DNA from 3 places in the Roseateles rivi genome. Region 1 is predicted to be linked to each of the others. Evidence: predicted binding sites of a transcription regulator. Region 1 holds the regulator's gene; each other region holds the start of a gene.
What was found. Region 1 encodes LexA, which represses DNA repair genes until DNA is damaged. Its sites were predicted from a motif close to ACTGTATNNNNATACAGT; they were not measured.
Positions count from the first base shown of each region.

Region 2: recA (recombinase RecA) is a predicted target of LexA. The motif match lies at 2,514-2,531, and genes of this name have one in related genera.
Region 3: imuA (translesion DNA synthesis-associated protein ImuA) is a predicted target of LexA. The motif match lies at 3,413-3,430, and genes of this name have one in related genera.

Region 1 covers NZ_JBIGHZ010000005.1:121,418-128,206, forward strand. Annotated here, with positions in the region: gene dapE (succinyl-diaminopimelate desuccinylase) at 1-420, shown strand, start outside; gene prmB (50S ribosomal protein L3 N(5)-glutamine methyltransferase) at 417-1,304, shown strand; gene ACG0Z6_RS13250 (ATP-binding cassette domain-containing protein) at 1,309-3,267, shown strand; gene ACG0Z6_RS13255 (asparaginase) at 3,287-4,144, opposite strand; gene lexA (transcriptional repressor LexA) at 4,319-5,011, shown strand; gene ACG0Z6_RS13265 (DUF927 domain-containing protein) at 5,623-6,789, opposite strand, start outside.
Region 2 covers NZ_JBIGHZ010000002.1:676,224-683,012, reverse strand. Annotated here, with positions in the region: gene sucC (ADP-forming succinate--CoA ligase subunit beta) at 1-288, opposite strand, end outside; gene ACG0Z6_RS07095 (regulatory protein RecX) at 518-1,033, opposite strand; gene ACG0Z6_RS07090 (nuclear transport factor 2 family protein) at 1,057-1,440, opposite strand; gene recA (recombinase RecA) at 1,437-2,474, opposite strand; gene ACG0Z6_RS07080 (response regulator) at 2,618-3,289, shown strand; gene ACG0Z6_RS07075 (sensor histidine kinase) at 3,289-4,809, shown strand; gene rodA (rod shape-determining protein RodA) at 4,830-5,984, opposite strand; gene mrdA (penicillin-binding protein 2) at 5,981-6,789, opposite strand, start outside.
Region 3 covers NZ_JBIGHZ010000003.1:605,335-612,123, forward strand. Annotated here, with positions in the region: gene ffh (signal recognition particle protein) at 1-969, shown strand, start outside; gene ftsY (signal recognition particle-docking protein FtsY) at 998-2,128, opposite strand; tRNA gene ACG0Z6_RS10135 (tRNA-Met) at 2,224-2,300, shown strand; gene ACG0Z6_RS10140 (YnfA family protein) at 2,427-2,780, opposite strand; gene ACG0Z6_RS10145 (hypothetical protein) at 2,794-3,345, opposite strand; gene imuA (translesion DNA synthesis-associated protein ImuA) at 3,472-4,251, shown strand; gene ACG0Z6_RS10155 (DNA polymerase Y subunit UmuC family protein) at 4,211-5,569, shown strand; gene ACG0Z6_RS10160 (error-prone DNA polymerase) at 5,576-6,789, shown strand, end outside.

The sequences.
Region 1 (6,789 bases):
CAGGCTGGCACAGGCGCGGGCAATGTCATCCCGGGCGACTTCTGGGTGGACTTCAACTTCCGCTTCAGCACCGAATCCACGGCCGAGAGCCTCAAATCCCGTGTGCATGCGCTGCTGGACGCGCACCAGCTGCGCTACGAGCTGAGCTGGACACTCTCGGGCCAGCCCTTTCTGACACCCGTGGGCACGCTCAGCCAGGCGCTGAGTGCGGCCATCCTGCACCACACGGGGGTGCAGACCGAACTGTCCACCACCGGCGGCACCTCTGACGGGCGCTTCATCGCCACGCTCTGCCCCCAAGTCGTCGAGTTCGGCCCGCTCAACGCGAGCATTCACAAAATCGACGAATACGTGCCCCTGGACCAACTCGGCCCGCTGGCGGCCATCTACGCAAAAACCTTGGAAAACCTGCTGCTGTGACCCTGATTGAATGCATTCGCGCCCAAGCGGCGCTGTTGGAAGCCGCAGGCGTGTCTTTTGGTCATGGCACCACCAACGCCATGGATGAAGCCTGCTGGCTGGTGCTGTGGCGCTTGGGTCTGCCCCTGCACGCGCTGCAAGACCATGAAGCCGATGTGCTGGACGCTGCGCAACTGCAGGCCGTGCAAGCGCTGGTGCAAGAGCGCATCCAGTCGCGCAAGCCCACGGCCTACCTCACGCACGAAGCCTGGCTGCAAGGCGTGCCTTTTTACGTGGACGAGCGCGCCATCGTGCCGCGCAGCTTTATTGCCGAGCTCATTGCCGAGGCCAGCATCGACCCCTGGCTGTCTGAGCGCACGCGCCGGGCGCTGGACCTGTGCACGGGCAACGGCAGTCTCGCCATCCTGGCGGCCATGGCCTGGCCTGAACTCACGCTCGACGCCATCGACCTCAGCCCTGAGGCCTTGGAGGTGGCGCGCATCAATGTGGACCGCCACGGCCTGAGTGAGCGCATTCAACTGCTGCAGGGTGATGGGCTCATTCCCGCGCAAGGCGTGTACGACCTCATCTTGTGCAACCCGCCCTACGTCAATGCAGGCTCCATGAATGCCCTGCCCGCCGAATACCAAGCCGAGCCCACGCTGGCCCTGGCCGGTGGCAGCGATGGCATGGACTTCATCCGCCAGCTACTGGCACAAGCCCCCGCCAAACTCAGTGCTGAGGGCGTGTTGGTGCTGGAGATCGGCAACGAGCGCGAGCACTTCGAGGCCGCCTTCCCGCGCCTGGAAGTGGCGTGGCTGGAATGCAGCGCAGGCGAAGACCAGGTGTTGCTGGTCACGCGCGACGCCCTGCTGGCCCAGGGCCCGCAAAACTCAGCCGTCTAAGCCCATGATTCAGCTCAAAAACGTGGTGCTGCGACGCGGCACCAAAGTGGTTTTGGACGGCGCCAGCGCGCTCCTGCAACCCGGCGAGAAGGTCGGTCTGGTGGGCCGCAATGGCGCGGGCAAATCCAGCCTGTTTGCACTGCTGGCCGAACGCCTGCAGGCCGACCAGGGCGAGTTCGAGTGCCCCAAGCATTGGCGCCGGGCCGAGGTGGCCCAGCACATGCCCGAGACCTCGCAAGGCGCCACCGACTTCGTGCTCGAGGGCGACACGCGTTTGATGGCGGCGCGCGCGCTGCTGGCGCAGGCCGATGCCAGCGGCGACGGCCATGCCTTGGCCGAAGCCCATGTGGCTTTGAGCGATGCGCAGGCCTTCGATGCACCGTCCCGCGCGCAGACCTTGCTGATGGGCCTGGGCTTTCGTGTCGACCAGCTCGACGCCCCCGTCAACAGCTTCTCCGGCGGCTGGCGCATGCGCCTGCAACTGGCGCGCGCGCTGATGTGCCCGGCGGACCTGATGCTGCTGGACGAGCCCACCAACCACTTGGATTTGGATGCCTTGGTGTGGCTGGAGTCCTGGCTCAAGCGCTTTGAAGGCACGCTCATCATCATCAGCCACGACCGCGAGTTCCTCGACGCCGTGACGCGCGTGACCCTGCACCTGGACGAAGGCAAGCTCGCACGCTACGGCGGCAACTACAGTGCTTTTGAGACCATGCGCGCCGAGCGCATGGTGCAGCAGCAAGCCGCTTTTGAGCGCCAGCAAGACCGCATCACCCACCTGCAGAAATTCATCGACCGCTTCAAGGCCAAGGCCAGCAAAGCCAAGCAGGCGCAAAGCCGTGTCAAAGCCCTGGAGCGCATGGAGCGCCTCGCGCCGGTGCTCACCTCTGCCGACTTCAGCTTTGAGTTCCGCGAACCGGCCTCCCTGCCCAACCCCATGCTAGCGCTGAGCGGCGTGAGCTGCGGCTACCCCGGCGCCGAGCCACAGGCCGAACCCATCACCATCGTGCGCAATATCCAGCGCACGGTGCTGGCGGGCCAGCGCATCGGCATCCTGGGTGCCAACGGCCAGGGCAAGTCCACCTTTGTGAAAACACTGGCAGGCACGCTGGAGCCGGTGAGCGGCACGGTCACGCAAGGCAAGGGTTTGTCCATCGGCTATTTCGCGCAGCAAGAGCTTGATGTGCTGCGCCCGCAAGAAGGCCCCCTGGCGCACATGATCCGCCTGGCCAAGGCCGTCTCGCCCCAGGCCCGCGAGCAGGAGCTGCGCGACTTCCTTGGGCAATTCCGCTTCGTGGGCGACATGGTCAACCAAGCCGTGGACTCGCTCTCGGGTGGTGAAAAGGCCCGCCTCGTGCTGGCCATGCTGGTGTGGCAGCGACCCAATCTGCTGCTGCTGGATGAGCCCACCAACCACCTGGACCTCAACACCCGCGAAGCGCTATCGATGGCGCTCAACGAGTTTGAAGGCAGCGTCATGTTGGTCAGCCACGACCGGGCGCTGCTGCGCGAGGTCTGCGATGAGTTCTGGCTCGTCACCAAGGGCGGCATTGAGCCTTTCGATGGCGACTTGGACGACTATCAGCAATGGCTGCTGGACACCAACCGTGAGGTGGCCAAGCAGCTGCGCGAGGCTGCCCAAAACGGTGGCGCGCCTGCGGCTGCAGCACAGGGCGGCTCGCGCGAAGAGCGCAAAGCGCAGGCCCAACTCCGCGCGCGCCTGAACGAAGAAATTCGCCCGCTGCGAAAAGAGCTGGAACGCATCGAGAAAGAGCTGCCCCTGCTCACGCAGGAGCGCTCAACACTTGAAGCCGCCTTGGCCGAGGGCAGTTTGACGGCAGCGCAAATCGCCGAGCAAGGGCGCAGGCTCAAAGCTGTGGGGGATCAAATCGACAGTCTTGAGTTGCGCTGGCTGGAACTCAGCGAAGACATTCAAACACGCACCCAAGCCGCGGGGCTTTGAGCCAAGCCCCATGGGCTTGTCAGCGCTGCAGCAACTCCAGCTGCAGCGCAATGCGCGCCTTCACCGGCCCCAGGCTACCGGCGTGTGGCCACCGTCCCTCGCCCACCACCGCGCCGGCATCGCAGCGTGTGCTGCGCAGCACAGCCACGCCTTGCGCCTGAGCGCGATCCAACGCCTGTGCCAAGCCCGTTGACACCGTGCCATTGCCCGTGCCAGCCACCACCAGCCCGACCACGCCTTGCGCCAGCAGCGCGTCCACCAAGCGCCCGTCTGCGCCCACGTGGTTGAGCACGATCTCCACACGCGGCCACTGTTGAACGTCCTTCATCCAAGCTCGCAGGGCCAGAGGCGCTTCGGCCTGCTGGGGCCAGGCATGCAACTGGCGCACGGCGCCCTCCTCCATCAGCGCCAAGGGCCCGCTCTCGGGAGAGGCAAACGCAGCCACCGCGTAGCTATGTACCTTGCGCACCGCGTGCGCCGCGTGCACTTGCCCCGCAAGCAGCACCAGCACACCTTGTGCGCCGGGCAAAGCGGCCAGGCGCACGGCGTCCAGCAGGTTTTGCGGCCCGTCCCGCAGCAAAGCCGTGGTGGGGCGCATGGCTGCCGTCAACACCACAGGCTTGGACTGCGGCAAGACACGATGCAGAAAGTAGGCGGTCTCCTCCAGCGTGTCCGTGCCATGAGTGATGACCACCCCGGTCACGTCCTCGCGCTGCACATGGCTCAAAACAGCCTGCGCCAAACGCTGCCACGTCGGCACGTCCATGTCTTTGCTGTCGAGCTGCGCGAGCTGGTGGGCTTCCAAGGTGAAGGCAGCCAGCCCGGGAACTTCAGCCACCAAATCAGCAACGCCGACCTCGCCGGCCTGGTAGCCCACGTTGTCATCGCCGCGATTCGCACGCCCGGCGATGGTTCCACCCGTTCCCAGAACTACAACAGTATTTGCAACGCTTTGCATTTTTCGATAGCTGGATAAAAATACAGATACTGGATGAAAAGTCAGCCCCATTGTCGCGCACTGCGCGGAGCCGCCATCAAGCCGAGGATTCCTTTGGACAACAAAACCAAACTTACCCCCCGCCAGCAGGAAATTCTGGACCTGGTTCGCCGCAGCATCGAAACCACAGGAGCGCCACCCACGCGGGCCGAGATCGCCGCCCAGCTGGGCTTTCGTTCCGCCAATGCAGCTGAAGAACACCTCCAAGCGCTCGCTCGCAAGGGCGTTTTGGAGTTGGTGGGGGGCACCTCTCGCGGCATCCGGCTCAAGGCCGACACGCTGCAGCAACTGCACCGTGCCCGCCAGCAAGTTCAGAGCAAGTTTTCACCGCTGCAGGCCATCTCCGACGCCCTGCCCTGCGTTTTGCCCCTGGTCGGCCGCGTCGCCGCAGGCCACCCCATCTTGGCCCAAGAGCATGTTGAGCAACATGTAGCCGTCCAAGCCCATTTGTTCAGCGCCCAGCCCGACTACCTGCTGCGCGTCAAAGGGCTCAGCATGAAAGATGCGGGCATCCTCGACGGTGATTTATTGGCAGTGCGCCAAACCCGCGAGGCTCGCAACGGGCAAATCGTGGTGGCCCGGCTGGGTGACGAAGTGACCGTCAAGCGCTGGCGGCGTCAGGGGCAGCGAATCGAACTGCTGCCCGAAAATCCCGATTTTGAACCCATCATCGTTCAGGCTGATCGCGACGACATCACCATCGAAGGTATTGCCGTAGGTTTGATTCGCAACCAATTCGGTCTCTAATGGCACGCTCAGCCCTGCAAGGGGGTGGATTGTGCAGCCGTCTCGATGGTCGAGTTCTTGCTGTCGGAAGCAGGAAACCCAGGTAAGTTCTTGCACTTCACAGGACAAATAAAAAGGCCCAAGTCGTTGATTTACTTGGGCCTTTTGGATGTTCCGGGACATTACCGGAAGTACTAATGGTGGGCCGGCGTCACTTGAACCGCAGCCGGAAAGCCCCATGAACACTGTGTTTCCTCAATTCAACACCCTTGAGTTACCCGGAAAGTTACCCGGTCAGTGCGCCGCGACCTACCCGAATCGTTCCAGTTCTACCCCTCTCCACCAGACGCGCCGCACGCTCAGCCATCACCACTGAGCTCTTGCCCCGGCGCAGTGAGTCATGTTGCAACCGCCCCAACTTCCACCCCATTCATTTTTCAGCGGGAACAGCGGGATTTCGGGAACAGTCGCCGCAACTCTTTGATTTACAAGGGAAACAGCGTTCCCGGGTGGCGTTTTTGCGTTCCCGTTCCCAAATAACACCGGGAACAGGCTTGCCAGGGATGCGGGCAGCAAAAAGGGGCCATCTGGCCCCGTGGGTGTTTGGTGGGTGCGCGGCCCGTGCTTTCGCCCTAGGCGGCGCACATTTCATCGGCAAACAAGCTCGGCTTGATGTGAAACACAGGCACTGCCCCCATGCCCGGCAAGCGCTGCTTGTTGGTGTTCCGGTCCTTCTCATGGATCAGGTGCCCGCGCCTCCTGAGCACGGCAGCAACCGCCCCAGGGTCATAGCCCTTGGCCATCTCTTGGCGGAAGGCTTCGGGAAGCACCATGTATTCCACCACTGCATGGGCGCGCTCGCTGCTTTCGCTGGTGCTGTGCTTTTCCATGTAGTCGGTTGCCGCATCGAATTTCAGCGGCTTGCCGTCCGAGTCCACCAGCCGCTTAAAGCCTGCCCGGTATGGCGTGTTCGGGCGGTGGTCATCCATGGCCCGATGGCTCCAGGTAAAGAGCGCATCCCCGTTCTTCTCCAACCAGGCGCGCACCTGGCGCAGGATGGCGGCCTCTTCGCCGTTTTCCATGTGGCCACGGGCACCAAGCCAAGCATTGAAGCATTCGCGCACCGCCGCTGAAGCCTCCCCCGCTGGCCAGCCTGTCACGCCTGCTTGTGTGGCCAGTTCGCCCGCAGCGGCCACCACCGCAAAGCGATTGCCAATGCGTGCCACTTGCTGCGCGGCAGACTCGGGCACCATTTTGGCCTTTTGCGCTTCCATCTGTTGCGGTAGCTTCTCGGGCAGGGTGGCATGGTGGGCGGTCAGCCATTCCAGCCAGGCACGCCCGGCTGTGCCGTAGTGCTGCGCGGCACGTTCAATGATGGCTTCGGCCAGGGCTTGGGGCGATTCAAACCCGTGCAGGCGCTCCAAGCCGCCCATGCCCGCCCCGGCCTCTAAGGGCACATCGACAAAGCGAACCTCCTGCCCGGCACGTACCTCTTTGCCTGCTTGGCGCATGTGATCCGCAAGGCCCAGTTCCCCGGACGACAAGAACAACAGCCGCCACGTTCGCCGCCGCTTGGCCAAACCGCCCCGCGTGGCCCGGCCCTTCTCTTGCTCGTTGGCCAGCATGTAGGCGCATTCCCCCGCTACCTTGGCATCCAGCTGCCCGAACTCATCCAGGATCAAAAGCGAATCACTATGCTGAACCGCTGTGGCCTCTAAGGCATTGTCGGTGGTGCGCCACCGCTGCATGTAGCCAGGCGGGCCGAACACCGAAGCGGCCACTTTGAGCGCAGTCGTTTT
Region 2 (6,789 bases), on a different contig from region 1:
GAGGCGGCGAACCTTTTGACCTTCCGCACCGGTTTGGTGGGTGATCAGTTGCATGCCCAGAATCTTTTCAGACAGGGCTTTCACATCGTCCAGGGTCTTGGCGACTTTCACGCCACCGCCCTTGCCGCGGCCGCCAGCGTGGATCTGAGCCTTCACCACCCAAACCGGACCACCCAGCTTTTGCGCTGCTTCAACGGCCTCTTGCACCGTGAAGGCGGGGATGCCGCGCGGCACAGGCACGCCGAACTGGCGCAGGATTTCCTTGCCCTGGTACTCATGAATCTTCATAGGGATCTCGCTCGATGGATAGTCTGGAAAGGGACGCAGCGATGCAGGCTCGGGCCATCAGGCGCCGGCACTGGATTGGTACGGCGCGACACGCGTCGCCCGTCGCCCCCAAGGCGACAGCGAACGGGTCAGCAACAACCGCCAATGTAGCATGGTGCGGCGCATCAAGGCTTGCATCCAGCTGTCGGCTTGAGCGGTGCAGTCGGGCATACGGCACTGATTCGGGGCTTCAGCCCTCAGCCGCCTCGCGCCAAAGGCGCTGCAGCAGCCCGGGCTCAAAGCCACGTGCAGCCATGAAGCGCAGCTGCCGGGCGCGCTCGCGCTCGTCTTGCGGCGGCGTGCCAAATTTGCGCTGCCAAAGGGCGCGAGCACGGTCCAGCTCCGTCGCGCGCAGCTCGGCGCGCTGCTGTGTATCCAACTCCAGGCCATGCTGAGCCAACTCCTGGCTGATGCGTCGCTCACCCCAGCGCGAAGCACGGGTGTGCAGTCGCGAGGCCACAAAGCGCTCTTCGCTGAGATAGCCGCGCTCTTGCAGCCAGACAAGCAGCGCATCCACTTGCGCGGACGCGTCTTGCGCGTTGCCGCCTTCTTGCGCCTCATCGGCTGCGTCGGCGGTGTCTTCTGCACTGCGCTGCGCCAAGCGCAGCAGCTTGGTGCGCAGCTCGCTGGCGCTGTGTTCGCGCTGCGCCAGCCAGGTGAGCGCACGCATCTTGAGGTCTGGCGCGCGGCGGCTGCGCGGTGTCATGGCAAGCACGGCACGAGCGGCGCTCAGTAGCGCTCGACCTGCGCCCAGGCACGCTGGGGCGCCGCGTAGGGCTCGGGCCAGTAGTCGAGGATGCGCGTGATCAGACCATCGCGGATGTCAAACACGGTAAGACCCTCCTGCATTTGGCTTCGGTCTTGCCGCTGCGGATAGAACGCAATGCGCGAAAAAGCGCGTTCGCCATCCGCGATCACATCCAAGACCTCGGCGTCCCAGTCCGAGGGCCAGCCTGCGTTGAAGGCCACGTAGGCCTGGCGGCCACGCACCCGTTCGCGCGTCTGCGGCACTTCGTAGACCACATCGCTATCAAGCAGTGCCGCGAAGGCGGCCCAGTCGCGCGCCTGGGCGCTGGCCCAATAGCGCTCAATCAGGGCCGCGCTGGCATTCACTCGCGGGCCTCAATAGCGCCGCCCTGCAGCGGGATGCCCAGCGATTCGCGCACTTTGTTTTCGATTTCCAAGGCAATGTCGGGGTTCTCGCGCAGGAACTCGCGGGCGTTGTCCTTGCCCTGGCCAATTTTTTCGCCGCTGTAGGCATACCAGGCGCCAGACTTGTCGACCACCTTGGCGGCCACACCCATGTCGATGATTTCGCCCTCGCGGCTGATGCCCTCGCCGTAGAGGATGTCGAACTCGGCGGTTTTGAAAGGCGGCGAGACCTTGTTCTTGACCACCTTGACTTTGGTCTCGGAGCCGATGACTTCCTCGCCCTTTTTGATGGAGCCAATGCGGCGGATGTCCAGACGCACCGAGGCGTAGAACTTGAGCGCATTGCCGCCCGTGGTGGTTTCGGGCGAGCCGAACATCACGCCAATCTTCATGCGGATTTGGTTGATGAAGACGACCGTACTGTTTGTTTTCTTGATGGTTGCCGTGAGTTTGCGCAGGGCCTGGCTCATCAGTCGGGCTTGCAAACCGGGCAGCGCATCGCCCATCTCGCCTTCGAGTTCGGCCTTGGGGGTGAGCGCCGCCACCGAGTCCACCACGATCAGGTCGACCGAGCCGGAGCGCACCAGTGCGTCGACGATTTCGAGCGCCTGTTCGCCGGTGTCGGGCTGGCTGATGAGCAGATCTTGCAAATTCACGCCAAGCTTTTGGGCGTATTGCGCGTCCAGCGCGTGTTCGGCATCGATAAAGGCGCAAACGCCACCGATTTTTTGCATCTGCGCGATGACCTGCAGGGTCAGCGTGGTCTTGCCGGAGGACTCCGGGCCGTAGATTTCAATCACGCGGCCACGCGGCAAGCCCCCCACGCCCAGCGCGATGTCCAGACCCAGCGAGCCGGTGGACACCACCTGAATGTCTTCAATCTTTTCGCCCTCGCCCAGGCGCATGATGGAGCCCTTGCCGAACTGCTTTTCGATTTGCGCAAGAGCGGCCTGCAAGGCCTTGGCTTTTTCGGTGTTTTGCTTGGTTGCTTCCATCTGCAATCTCCTGTGAGGCGAGCGCGCATTATGGCGCAAGCTGGATGTTTGTACAGTGTTTTGAATTTGACTCGGCCCTTGTCTCGCGCTCCCTACAATGACTTGCAGCCGCAAGCCACCAAAAGAAGGCGGGGGAAACAAGTATGCGCATCCTGATCGCAGAAGATGACCAAGTTTTGGCCGACGGCCTGTTGCGCACCCTGCGTGCCAGCGGCTATGCCGTGGACCGCGTGGCCAGTGGGACTGAGGCCGATGCCGCCCTGACAGCGCACGAATTTGACCTGCTCATTCTGGACCTGGGTCTGCCCAAGCTGCATGGGCTGGAGGTGCTGAAGAAGCTGCGCGGGCGGGGCTCATCCATGCCGGTGCTCATCCTCACAGCGGCCGACAGCATTGAGGAGCGCGTCAAAGGCCTGGACCTGGGTGCCGACGACTACATGGCCAAGCCCTTCTCGCTGCAAGAGTTGGAGGCGCGGGTGCGTGCGCTGACACGCCGTGGCCTGGGCACTGCCAGCAGCGTCATCAAGCACGGACCGCTGTCTTTTGACGCCACCGGGCGCGTGGCCTATTTGAACGACCAGATGGTGGAGCTCTCTGCGCGCGAGCTGTCCTTGCTGGAGGTGCTGCTGCAGCGCGCCGGGCGTCTGGTGAGCAAAGACCAGCTGGTGGACCGCCTGTGCGAGTGGGGCGAGGAAGTCAGCAACAACGCCATCGAGGTCTATATCCACCGCCTGCGCAAGAAGATTGAGCACGGGCCCATACGCATCGCCACGGTGCGCGGCCTGGGCTACTGCCTGGAAAAGATTCCGGGCTGATGGCCGCCGAGCCCACCCATCGCTCGCTGTTTGGCGAGATCTTGGATTGGATGCTGGCGCCCTTGCTGGTGATTTGGCCCATCAGCGTGGCGCTGACCTGGCTGGTGGCCCAGGGCATTGCCGCCAAACCCTATGACCGCGAGCTGGGCGAAATTGCCCGCTCGCTGGGCCTGCAAGTGGCCGCCGAGTTCACGCGTGTCGGCGCCCGCTCGGGTGAAGGCCGCTACGCGCTGGCGCCCGAAGCTGCGGCCTTGCTGCGCGCGGATGAGTCTGACACGGTGTTCTTCCAGGTGCGAGGCCCCACCGGCGAGCTGCTGGGCGGCGACCGCGCCCTGCCCATCCCCGAAGTCGCCCCCGATCACGCCATCCAGCCCTGGGAGCTGAACTACCGCGATGACGACATCCACAGCGACACGGTGCGTGTGGCCTATTTGTGGGTGGTGCCCGAGGGCATGGCGGGCAGCGATCAGGCGCTGCTGGTGCAGGTGGCCGAAACGCTGGGCAAGCGCTCGCGCCTGACCAACGAAATCATCAAGGGCGTGATCCTGCCGCAGTTCGTCATGCTGCCGCTGGCCGTGCTGCTGGTGTGGTTGGCACTGGCGCGCGGCATTGCGCCACTCAACGAGCTGCAGCGGCGCATACGCTCGCGCGAGAGTGCTGACCTCAGCCCCATCGAAGAAGCGCGCATTCCCGAAGAAGTGGCACCACTGGTGCGCGCCATCAACGATTTGCTGCAGCGCCTGGATTTGTCGCTGCGCACGCAAAAGCACTTTTTGGCCGATGCCGCGCACCAGCTCAAAACGCCGCTGGCCGGGCTGCGCACCCAGGCCGAGCTGGCGCAGCGCGAGATCGACGCGGGCAGCTACTCGCCCGCTGAACTCAAGCGCTCGCTGAAGCACATTGCCTTGTCCAGCCAGCGTGCGGCCCATATGGTGAACCAGCTGCTGGCCATGGCGCGTGCTGAAAACGCCGAACAGCTGCGCCAACGCGAACCCGTCAACCTGGCCGAGCTGGCCATGGAGACGGTGGCCGACTTCTACCCCCGAGCGCGTGAGCGCCAGCAGGACTTGGGCTACGAAGGGCCCACGGCTCCCACGCGCCTACAGGTGCTGGGCCAGCCCTTGCTGGTGCGCGAGCTGATTCGCAACCTGGTGGACAACGCCCTGCTCTACACCCCAGCGGGCGGCACGGTGACGGTGCGGCTGATGGACGACCCCTTCGGGCAGGTGTGCGTGCTGCAGGTGGAAGACAGCGGCCCCGGCGTGGCTGCGGCCGAGCGCGAAAAGATCTTTCAGCCCTTCTACCGGACACTGGGGACCAACGTCGATGGCTCAGGCCTGGGGCTGGCCATCGTGCGCGAGATCGCCCAAGCCCATGACGCCGAGGTCAGCGTGGAAGACGTGCGCGCGCGCCGCAGCGACGAACCCCTGGCCCCGGTGGGTGCGCGCTTTACCGTGCGCTTCCCCGCGCACAACACCAGCACCCCGGCGCAAGAAGCTGACGCGCCCAGCATCGATTGATGCTTTGCCGGAGCTAGGGCTTAGCGCTGCACCGAGCCGCGGCTGCGCGCAATCGACATCAACATGCCCAGCGCCAAACCCAGGCTGACCATGGCCGTGCCACCGTAGCTGATGAAAGGCAGTGGCACGCCCACCACCGGCAAGATGCCGCTGACCATGCCCATGTTCACGAACACATAGGTGAAGAAACTCATGGTGATGGCGCCCGCCAGCAGGCGTCCAAACAGCGTGGGGGCGTCAGAGGCGATGATGAGCCCACGCATGATGAGCGCGGTAAAGCCTGCCAGCAGCGCCATGGCGCCCAGAAAGCCAAACTCCTCGCCAAAGGCCGCGAAGATGAAGTCGGTGGTGCGCTCGGGAATGAACTCCAGGTGGGTTTGCGTGCCCTGCATAAAGCCCTTGCCCGTGAGCCCGCCAGAGCCAATGGCAATTTCGCCCTGGATGATGTGGAAGCCCTTGCCCAGCGGGTCTTTGTGCGGGTCCAGCAGCGTGCAGACCCGGTTCTTCTGGTACTCGCGCATGGGCCATTCAACATCAGGTTGGCAGATCTTTTCCTCGCTCGCCACCAGGGCCGTGATGCCGACCAAGGCCACCACCATGACGGGAATGATGAGCTTCCAGGACAACCCGGCGAAGAAGATGATGTAGAGCCCCGCCCCCAACACCAGCAGCGAAGTCCCAAGGTCAGGCTGTTTGGCCACCAGCATCACGGGCAGGGCCAGCAGCACAAAAGCCACGATGAAATCCAACAAGCGCAGCGAACCCTCGCGGCGCTGGAACCACCACGCCAACATCAGCGGCATGGCGGTTTTGAGCATTTCTGAAGGCTGAAGCGTCACCACCCCCACATCCAGCCAGCGGGTGGCGCCCTTTTTGGTGATGCCAAACAGCGCCACGGCCACCAACAACACCACCCCGGTTACATACAGCGGCACCGCCACGCGCATGAGCTTTTGCGGCGGCACCTGCGCCACCACAAACATCACACCAAAAGCCAGCACGAAATTGCGGGCATGGTCCACAAAGCGCGTGCCGTGGTCATAGCCCGCCGAGTACATGCACAGCAGCCCCACCCCGGTCAGCCAGGCAATGGCCAGCATGAGCGGCCCATCAAAGCCGCGGAAAAAGGGCCGCAGACGCTGCGACAGGCTAGGACCGCTGAGCACCGCACTCATGGGCGAACTCCTGATGCCACACCCGAAGCCGGGGCGGCGGATTTGGCCGCACCAGAGGCGGGCGCAGAGGCGGCCGACGCCGCGCTGGCAGGGGCATCTGCGCCCGGCAGCGGAATGTCGGCCACGCGCCGCGGCACACCCACCGGGGCGGCGCTGCGGCCTTGGCGTGTCAAGGCGATGTCTTCCTCGCTGGGGTAGGTGCCCGTGAGCAAATAGTCGAACACACGCCGCGCGATGGGCGCAGCTGCCGTGGAGCCAAAACCCGCGTTCTCCACAATCACCGCCAGCGCCACGGTGGGCTGGTCCACCGGCGCGAAAGCCACATACCAGGAGTGGTCGCGCTTGCGCTCATCGGCCTTGATCTGGCTGTACTTCTCGCCCTGACGCAAGCCCACAGCCTGGGCCGTGCCGGTCTTGCCGCCGCTCTGGTAGGGCGCCCCCAAAAAGACAGCCTTGGAGGTGCCTTCCAGAGCCACCCCCTGCATGGCGTTGCGAATCACGCGCACATGCTCGGGCTTGTAGACCAGGGGCTCCAGCGCATCACTGGAGAGGCGACGGCGCTCGTTGGTGACCGTATCGACCACCTCCTGCACCAGACGCGGCCGATAGCGCTGCCCACCCGTAGCCAGGGTGGACATGGCCGTGGCCATTTGCAGCACAGTGAAGTTGTTGTAACCCTGGCCAATGCCCAGCGAGATGGTTTCGCCCGCATACCAGCGCTGGTGCTCAGGGCGGCGGAATTTCTTGCGCTTCCAGGCCGTAGAGGGCAAATCCCCCGTGACCTCGCCTTGCAGATCAATCTCGG
Region 3 (6,789 bases), on a different contig from region 1:
GTCTACCGGCCCGCCGCCATCGAGCAGCTCAAAACCGTCACCGCGCAAGCGGGCGGTGAATGGTTTGCCTCCAGCCCCGAGCAAAAGCCGCGCGAGATCGCGCTGGCGGCGCTGGACCACGCCAAGCGCCACTACTTCGATGTGCTCATCGTCGACACCGCCGGGCGTCTGGCCATTGACGAGGCACTGATGGCGGAAATCCGCGATCTGCACGCCACGCTCAACCCCATCGAAACCCTCTTCGTGGTGGACGCCATGCAGGGCCAGGATGCCGTCAACACGGCGCGCGCCTTCAAAGAAGCCCTGCCCCTGTCGGGCATCATCCTGACCAAGCTCGATGGCGACTCACGCGGTGGCGCGGCACTGTCGGTGCGTCAGATCACCGGCGCGCCCATCAAGTTCGCAGGCGTGTCTGAAAAGATCGACGGCCTGGAAGTCTTTGACGCCGAGCGCCACGCCGGTCGCGTGCTGGGCATGGGCGACATCGTGGCCCTGGTCGAAGAGGTGACCAAAGGCGTCGACATCGAAGCCGCGCAAAAGCTCGCCGACAAGCTCAAGAGCGGCGATGGCTTTGACCTCAACGACTTCCTCGCGCAAATCTCGCAGATGAAGAAGATGGGCGGGCTCTCCAGCCTCATGGACAAGCTGCCCACACAGATGACGGCCAAGGCCGGCGCGGCCGACATGGACAAAGCCGAGCGCGACATGAAGCGCATGGAGGGCATCCTCAACGCCATGTCCGCCAAAGAGCGCGCCCACCCGGCCCTGCTGATGGACGGCAAGAGCAAAGCCAGCCGCAAACGCCGCATCGCCGCGGGTGCGGGCGTACAGATCCAGGAGGTGAACCGCCTGCTGAATCAGTTCGACCAGATGCAGGGCATGATGAAGAAGATGAAGGGCGGCGGCCTGATGAAGATGATGAAGAAGATGGGCGGCATGAAGGGCCTCAAAGGCATGATGGGCGGCTGACCGCCCTGCGGCCCTTCACCGTTTCAGATCACTCCAGCAGCGCCTGCGCGAATTCGCGGGCGCTGAAGGTCTGCAAGTCTTCCAGCTTCTCGCCCACGCCGATGAAGTAAACCGGGATGGGCCGCTCGCGCGCAATGGCTGCCAGCACACCGCCCTTGGCTGTGCCGTCCAGCTTGGTCACCACCAACCCGGTCAAACCCAGGGCTTCATCAAACGCCTTGACCTGGGTCAGCGCGTTTTGGCCCGTGTTGCCGTCCACCACCAGCAGCACCTCGTGCGGCGCACCGTCTTGCGCCTTGCCAATCACGCGCTTGATCTTCTTGAGCTCCTCCATGAGGTGAAGCTGGGTGGGCAAGCGCCCTGCCGTGTCGGCAAGCACCACGTCGCAACCGCGCGCACGCCCTGCCACCACGGCATCAAACGTCACCGCGGAAGGGTCGCCCCCTTCTTGACTCACGATCTCCACCTGGGTGCGGTCCGCCCACACCGAGAGTTGCTCGCGTGCCGCTGCACGGAAAGTATCGGCCGCAGCCAGCAGCACCTTCTGCTGCGCGCCCGCCAAATGCCGTGTGAGCTTGCCAATGCTGGTGGTCTTGCCCGCGCCGTTCACCCCGACCACCATCATCACCGTGGGCGCGTAAGCCCCCACCTCCAGCGGACGCTGCAGCGGCGTGAGCAGCTCGGTCAGCGCATCTACCAGCAAAGCACGCACCGCTTGCGGGTCTGTGGCCTTGTGCTCCTTCACGCGCCGCTTGAGGTCTTCCAGCAACCAGGTGGTCGCCTTCACACCCGCATCGGCCATGAGCAGCGCCGCCTCCAGCTCCTCATAGAGCTGGTCGTCGATCTGCGTGCCCGTGAAGACCTGGGCAATGCTGGAGCTGGTCTTGCGCAAACCCTGCTTGAGCCGATCCAGCCACGAGGCGCGGGGCTGGGCAGCAGGCTCGGGACTGGCTGGCAGCTGCGCCATCGCAGGCGCCACCGCTGGCACCTCAAGCGCCTGGGGGGCGGCTGCAGCGCTATTGAGTGCTGAGGGCTCAGGGGCTGCCACACGCGGCTCCACCGCCGGCACTGCCGCCTCCTGGCTGGCTGCAACGGGCGCTGGAGCCGGAGCTTCCGCACTGTCAGACCCACCAAACAGGCGCTTCACAAACTTGAACATGCCGACCGCCAAAAAAATTTATCGCAACGCTTGCATTGTCTCCGAAACCTTGTATAGAATGGCGGTCTTCGCAGCAAACAGCGAAACAAAACAAAGGCGCTTTAGCTCAGCCGGTTAGAGCGACGGAATCATAATCCGCAGGTCCGGGGTTCGAATCCCTGAAGCGCCACCAAAAAAGTCCTGGTGCGTCAAGCACTTAGACAGCAAAGCCACCCTAGCGGTGGCTTTTTGCTTTGGGGCCTCAGTGCTGAATTTCTGCCCCTAAGCACTTGATGTGCACCCGGACTGGATCAGCACATCATCGCGGCCCCAGCACGATGATGGCCATGCCCAGCAAAGCCACGGCTGCACCCAGCAAATCCCAGCGGCTCAAAGCCACGCCGTCGACCACGCGCAGCCAGAGCAGCGCCACGGTGACGTAGACCCCGCCGTAGGCCGCATAGACACGACCACTGGCGCTGGGGTGCAGGGTAAGCAGCCACACAAAAAGCGCCAGTGCGGCGGCGGCAGGCGGCAACAGCCAGGCACTGCGCCCTTGCTTGAGCCACAGCCAAGGCAGGTAGCAGCCCACGATTTCGGCCAAGGCGGTCAGGGTGAACAGGCACAGCGGGCGCCACAGTTCCAGGGCCCAGGTGCGCAGGGTGTCGAGCATGGCGGGCTTCCCTTCAGCAGGCGCAGCTGGCGCGCCACTGCGGCGGCTGCAACCACTGCGCGCGCAGGCCCCGCGCCTGCAGCTGCAGCGTGTCGCCTTGCGCAAGTTCCAGCTGCAGGGCGGTGTCTTTCCACGAAGGGGGCAGGGGCAAGGCCAGCACATGGTGGCGCTGCCCACCCTGTACCCAATGCCCCTGGCGCACGCGACCCAAGGCCGCGGACCACGCTGCGTGTTGCTCGGCCAACAGCGGCTGTGCGGCATCAAGCGCCAAGCACAGTTGCAAGCCGCTGCTAAAGCCCCAGCTCATCTGGCCCGGCGCCGCCTCGTCCGAGCGGCCCAGGTGCGCAGCAGCCAGGCGCAAGCGCAGCTCGGCCTGGCCATCGGGCGCAGTGTGCAGGGCCACCGCAGCCAGCTCAGACTCCGCCCAATCCAGCAGCACCGGGCCCAGCTGCTCCCAGCCCCCATCGTCACCCCACCAGGCTTGGCAGGGTGTGGCGCGCTGTGGGCCGCTGTGCAGCGAGCACTCCAGGCCTTGCAGCAAGGCCAGCAATTCAGCATCCGTCACCGGGTCGTCCTGTTGAGTATTCGTGGCAAAGGGCCGCCAGTATGCCGTTCGGTCAGCCCGGCGTGACACTGTGTTTTTGTACAGTTATCATGCCTCTCCGAGCTGCCCAGGCCGAGCCGTTGCGCCATGCTGTCCCCTCACCTTCCCACGCCCTCACCGCGCCTGCGCGCGCTCAACACCCAAGCCCTGCTGGCGCAGCACAGCGGCTTGTGGCGCGCCGCGCATTTGGGGCACAGCACCCAGCCCTGCTGGCCCAGCGGCTTTGCTGCACTGGATGCCGAGCTGCCCGGCGGCGGTTGGCCCACGCAGGCCTTGAGCGAGCTGCTGCAGGCCCAGCCCGGCGAGGCGGAGCTGCGCTTGCTGGCCCCGGCGCTGGCGGCCTCCTCGGGCGGGTCTGGCAGCAAGCCGCTGCTGTTGATCAACCCACCGCATGAGCCCCACGCCTTGCCGGGTTTGGGCGAGCGCGAACTGCTGTGGCTGCAGCCCAGCAGCGTGGCGCAAGCGCTGTGGAGCGCCGAGCAGGCCCTGGCCTCCAACGCCGTGGTGGTGGTGGCCTGGCTGGAGCGGGCCGATGCCGCGCAGCTGCGCCGCCTGCAAGCGGCCGCGCAGCACTGCAGCAGCCCAGCCTTTGTGCTGCGCCCGCTCGGCTGCGCGGCGCAGTCCTCGCCCGCACCGCTGCGCCTGAGCCTGGCCTGTGCCGGCCCGGGCATGCTGCAGCTGCAGCTGCTCAAACGCCGTGGGCCGCCCTGCGCCCAGCCCCTCTGGCTGCAAGCCTGGCCTGGTGCGCTGCAGCAGCAGCTCAGCCCGCGTCAGCAAGGCGCAGCCACTGCGCCTCCGCCCACGCCAGCACCCCTGGCCCAGCCCCGTGTTGACGCCCGCCGCGCCCACGCCAGTGCCGCGCGCTGAAGTCTGGCTGGCCGTGCTGCCCACGCCAGAGCCGCAGACTGCGCAGCCCACCCACGCCCGAGAGGCCTGGAGCTGGTGGGCGCTGCAGTACACGCCGCGCGTGGCCTGGCTGGAGGAAGGCTTGCTGCTGGAGCTGCGCAGCAGCCTGCGCCTGTTTGGCGGCCTGCGGCGGGTGCACCAGCGCCTGCAGGCCGAGGCACGCTTGCTGCACGGCGCCCGACTGGCCTGGGCGCCGCACGCACTGGCGGCGCTGGCGCTGGCGCGCTGCCAGGTGGCGCAAGGCCTGCGTGGCCCGCTGGAGCCGGTGCTCGACGCGCTGCCGCTGCACGCGCTCAGTGCGGCGCGCCCCCACCTGCCCATGCTCGCCCGGCTGGGGCTGCGACGGCTCGGGCAGCTGCGCGCCCTGCCCCGTGCCGGCGTGGCACGGCGCTTTGGCCCGGACTTGCTGCAGGCCCTGGCACAGCTCTACGGCGAACACCCCTTGCCCCTGCGCTGGGAGCAAGCGGCCGAGCATTTCGAGCACTGGCTGGAGCTGCCCTGGCGCGTGGACAACGCCCTGGCCCTGCTGCCCCACGCCCAGGCGCTACTGCAGCAGCTGTGCCTGTGGCTGGGTGCGCGCCAAGGCGGTCTGCGCGAGTTTGAGCTGTGCTGGCGCCACGACGCCATGCGTGCGCGCGACATCGGCCCAGGCGGGCAGCTGCGTCTGGCCACGGCCGAGCCCAGCCGCGATGCCCTGCACTGGGGCCGCCTCCTCAAAGAGCAGCTGCAGCGCCTGCAGCTGAATGCGCCGGTGGCCGAGCTGGGCCTGCGCAGCGCCGCCCCCGAGCCGCTCAGCAGCGCGCCGCTGGCTCTGCTGCTGGGCACGCCCGATCAGCGCGAGGCCCCGCGCGAAGCTCTGCACCAGCTGCTCGAACGCCTGAGCCTGCGCGTGGGCCCCGAACGGCTGCGCCGCGCCCAGTCCTGCGACGACCACCGCCTGGAATGCGCCGTGCGCTGGGAGCCCTGCACCCACCTGCCCGCACGCCGCACAGCCAGCACCCCACCGCCATGGTTGCCGCGCCCAAGCTGGCTGCTGCGCCCACCCCTACCGCTGGCCAGCCGGGCCGACCAACCCCTGCACCACGGGCCGCTGCAGCAGCTGGCGGGCCCACAGCGCATGGAAACGGGCTGGTGGGACCAAGCCCCCAGCGTGCAGCGCGACTACTACCTCTTTGCCAGCGCCAGTGGCGCGCTGCTGTGGCTCTACCGCGAACGCCCGCGCCGCAGCAGCGCCCCCGAGGCCAGCGCGCGCTGGTATTTGCACGGCATTTTTGGGTGAACCGCCATGAACCCGCTGCCCGACTACGCCGAGCTGCTGTGCCGCTCCAGCTTCAGTTTTTTGCAAGCCGCCTCCAGCCCCGAAGAGCTGGTGCTGCGCGCCCACGCCCTGGGCTACCGCGCCCTGGCGCTGGCCGACGAATGCAGCGTGGCCGGCGTGGTGCGCGCCCACAGCGCGCTGCAGCGCCTGCAGCAAGAGCTGGGCCTCAGCGCCGCACCGCTGCAGCTGCTGCTGGGCACGCGCCTGGCGGTGTGGGACGACACCGCCACGCCCACAGCCCCCACACCGGCCTTCGAGCTGGTGGTGCTGGCGCGCAATATGCAGGGCTGGGGCCATCTGTGCCAGTGCATCACGCGGCTGCGCCGCGCCTCGGCCACCAAGGGCCAGTACCGACTCTCCTGGCAAGAGCTCGATGGGCTGCTGGGCGTGGGGGCGCTGGACGACTGCGTGCTCTTGCTGCTGCCCCAGCGCCGCAGCAGCGACGAGGCCCTGCACGCCCAAGCACAGTGGCTGCTGAGCCATGCCCGCGGCCGCGCCTGGCTGTTGGCGTGCCGGCTGCTGCAGCTGGACGACGAGCTCTGGCTGCAGCGCCTGCAAGCCCTCAGCACCGCCACCGCCCTGCCCCTGGCCGCAGCGGGCGATGTGCTCATGCACCGCCGCGCCCGCAAGCCGCTGCAAGACGTGCTCACAGCCATCCGCCTGGGCCGGCCCGTGGCGCAATGCGGCCTGGCCCTGGCCGCACACGCCGAGCAACACCTGCGCAGCCGCCTGCGCCTGGCCCAGCTCTACCCGCGCGAGCTGCTGGATCAAACCCTGGCCGTGGCGCAGCAATGCCACTTCACGCTGGACGAGCTGCGCTACCACTACCCCGAGGAGCTGGTGCCCGCGCACTGCAGCGCCATCGCGCACCTGCGCACGCTGTGCCAGAGCGGCGCGCGCCAGCGCTGGCCCTCAGGCGTGCCCCCGCGCTGGCAAGCGCAAATCGACCACGAACTGGCCCTCATCGAAGAGCTGCGCTACGAGCACTACTTCCTCACCGTGGCCGACATCGTGCGCTTCGCGCGCTCGCGCGACATCCTCTGCCAAGGCCGTGGCTCGGCGGCCAACAGCGTGGTTTGCTACTGCCTGCACATCACCGAGGTGGACCCCGCGCGCAGCCACCTGCTGTTTGAGCGCTTCATCAGTCGCGAGCGCCAGGAGCCGCCCGACATCGACGTGGA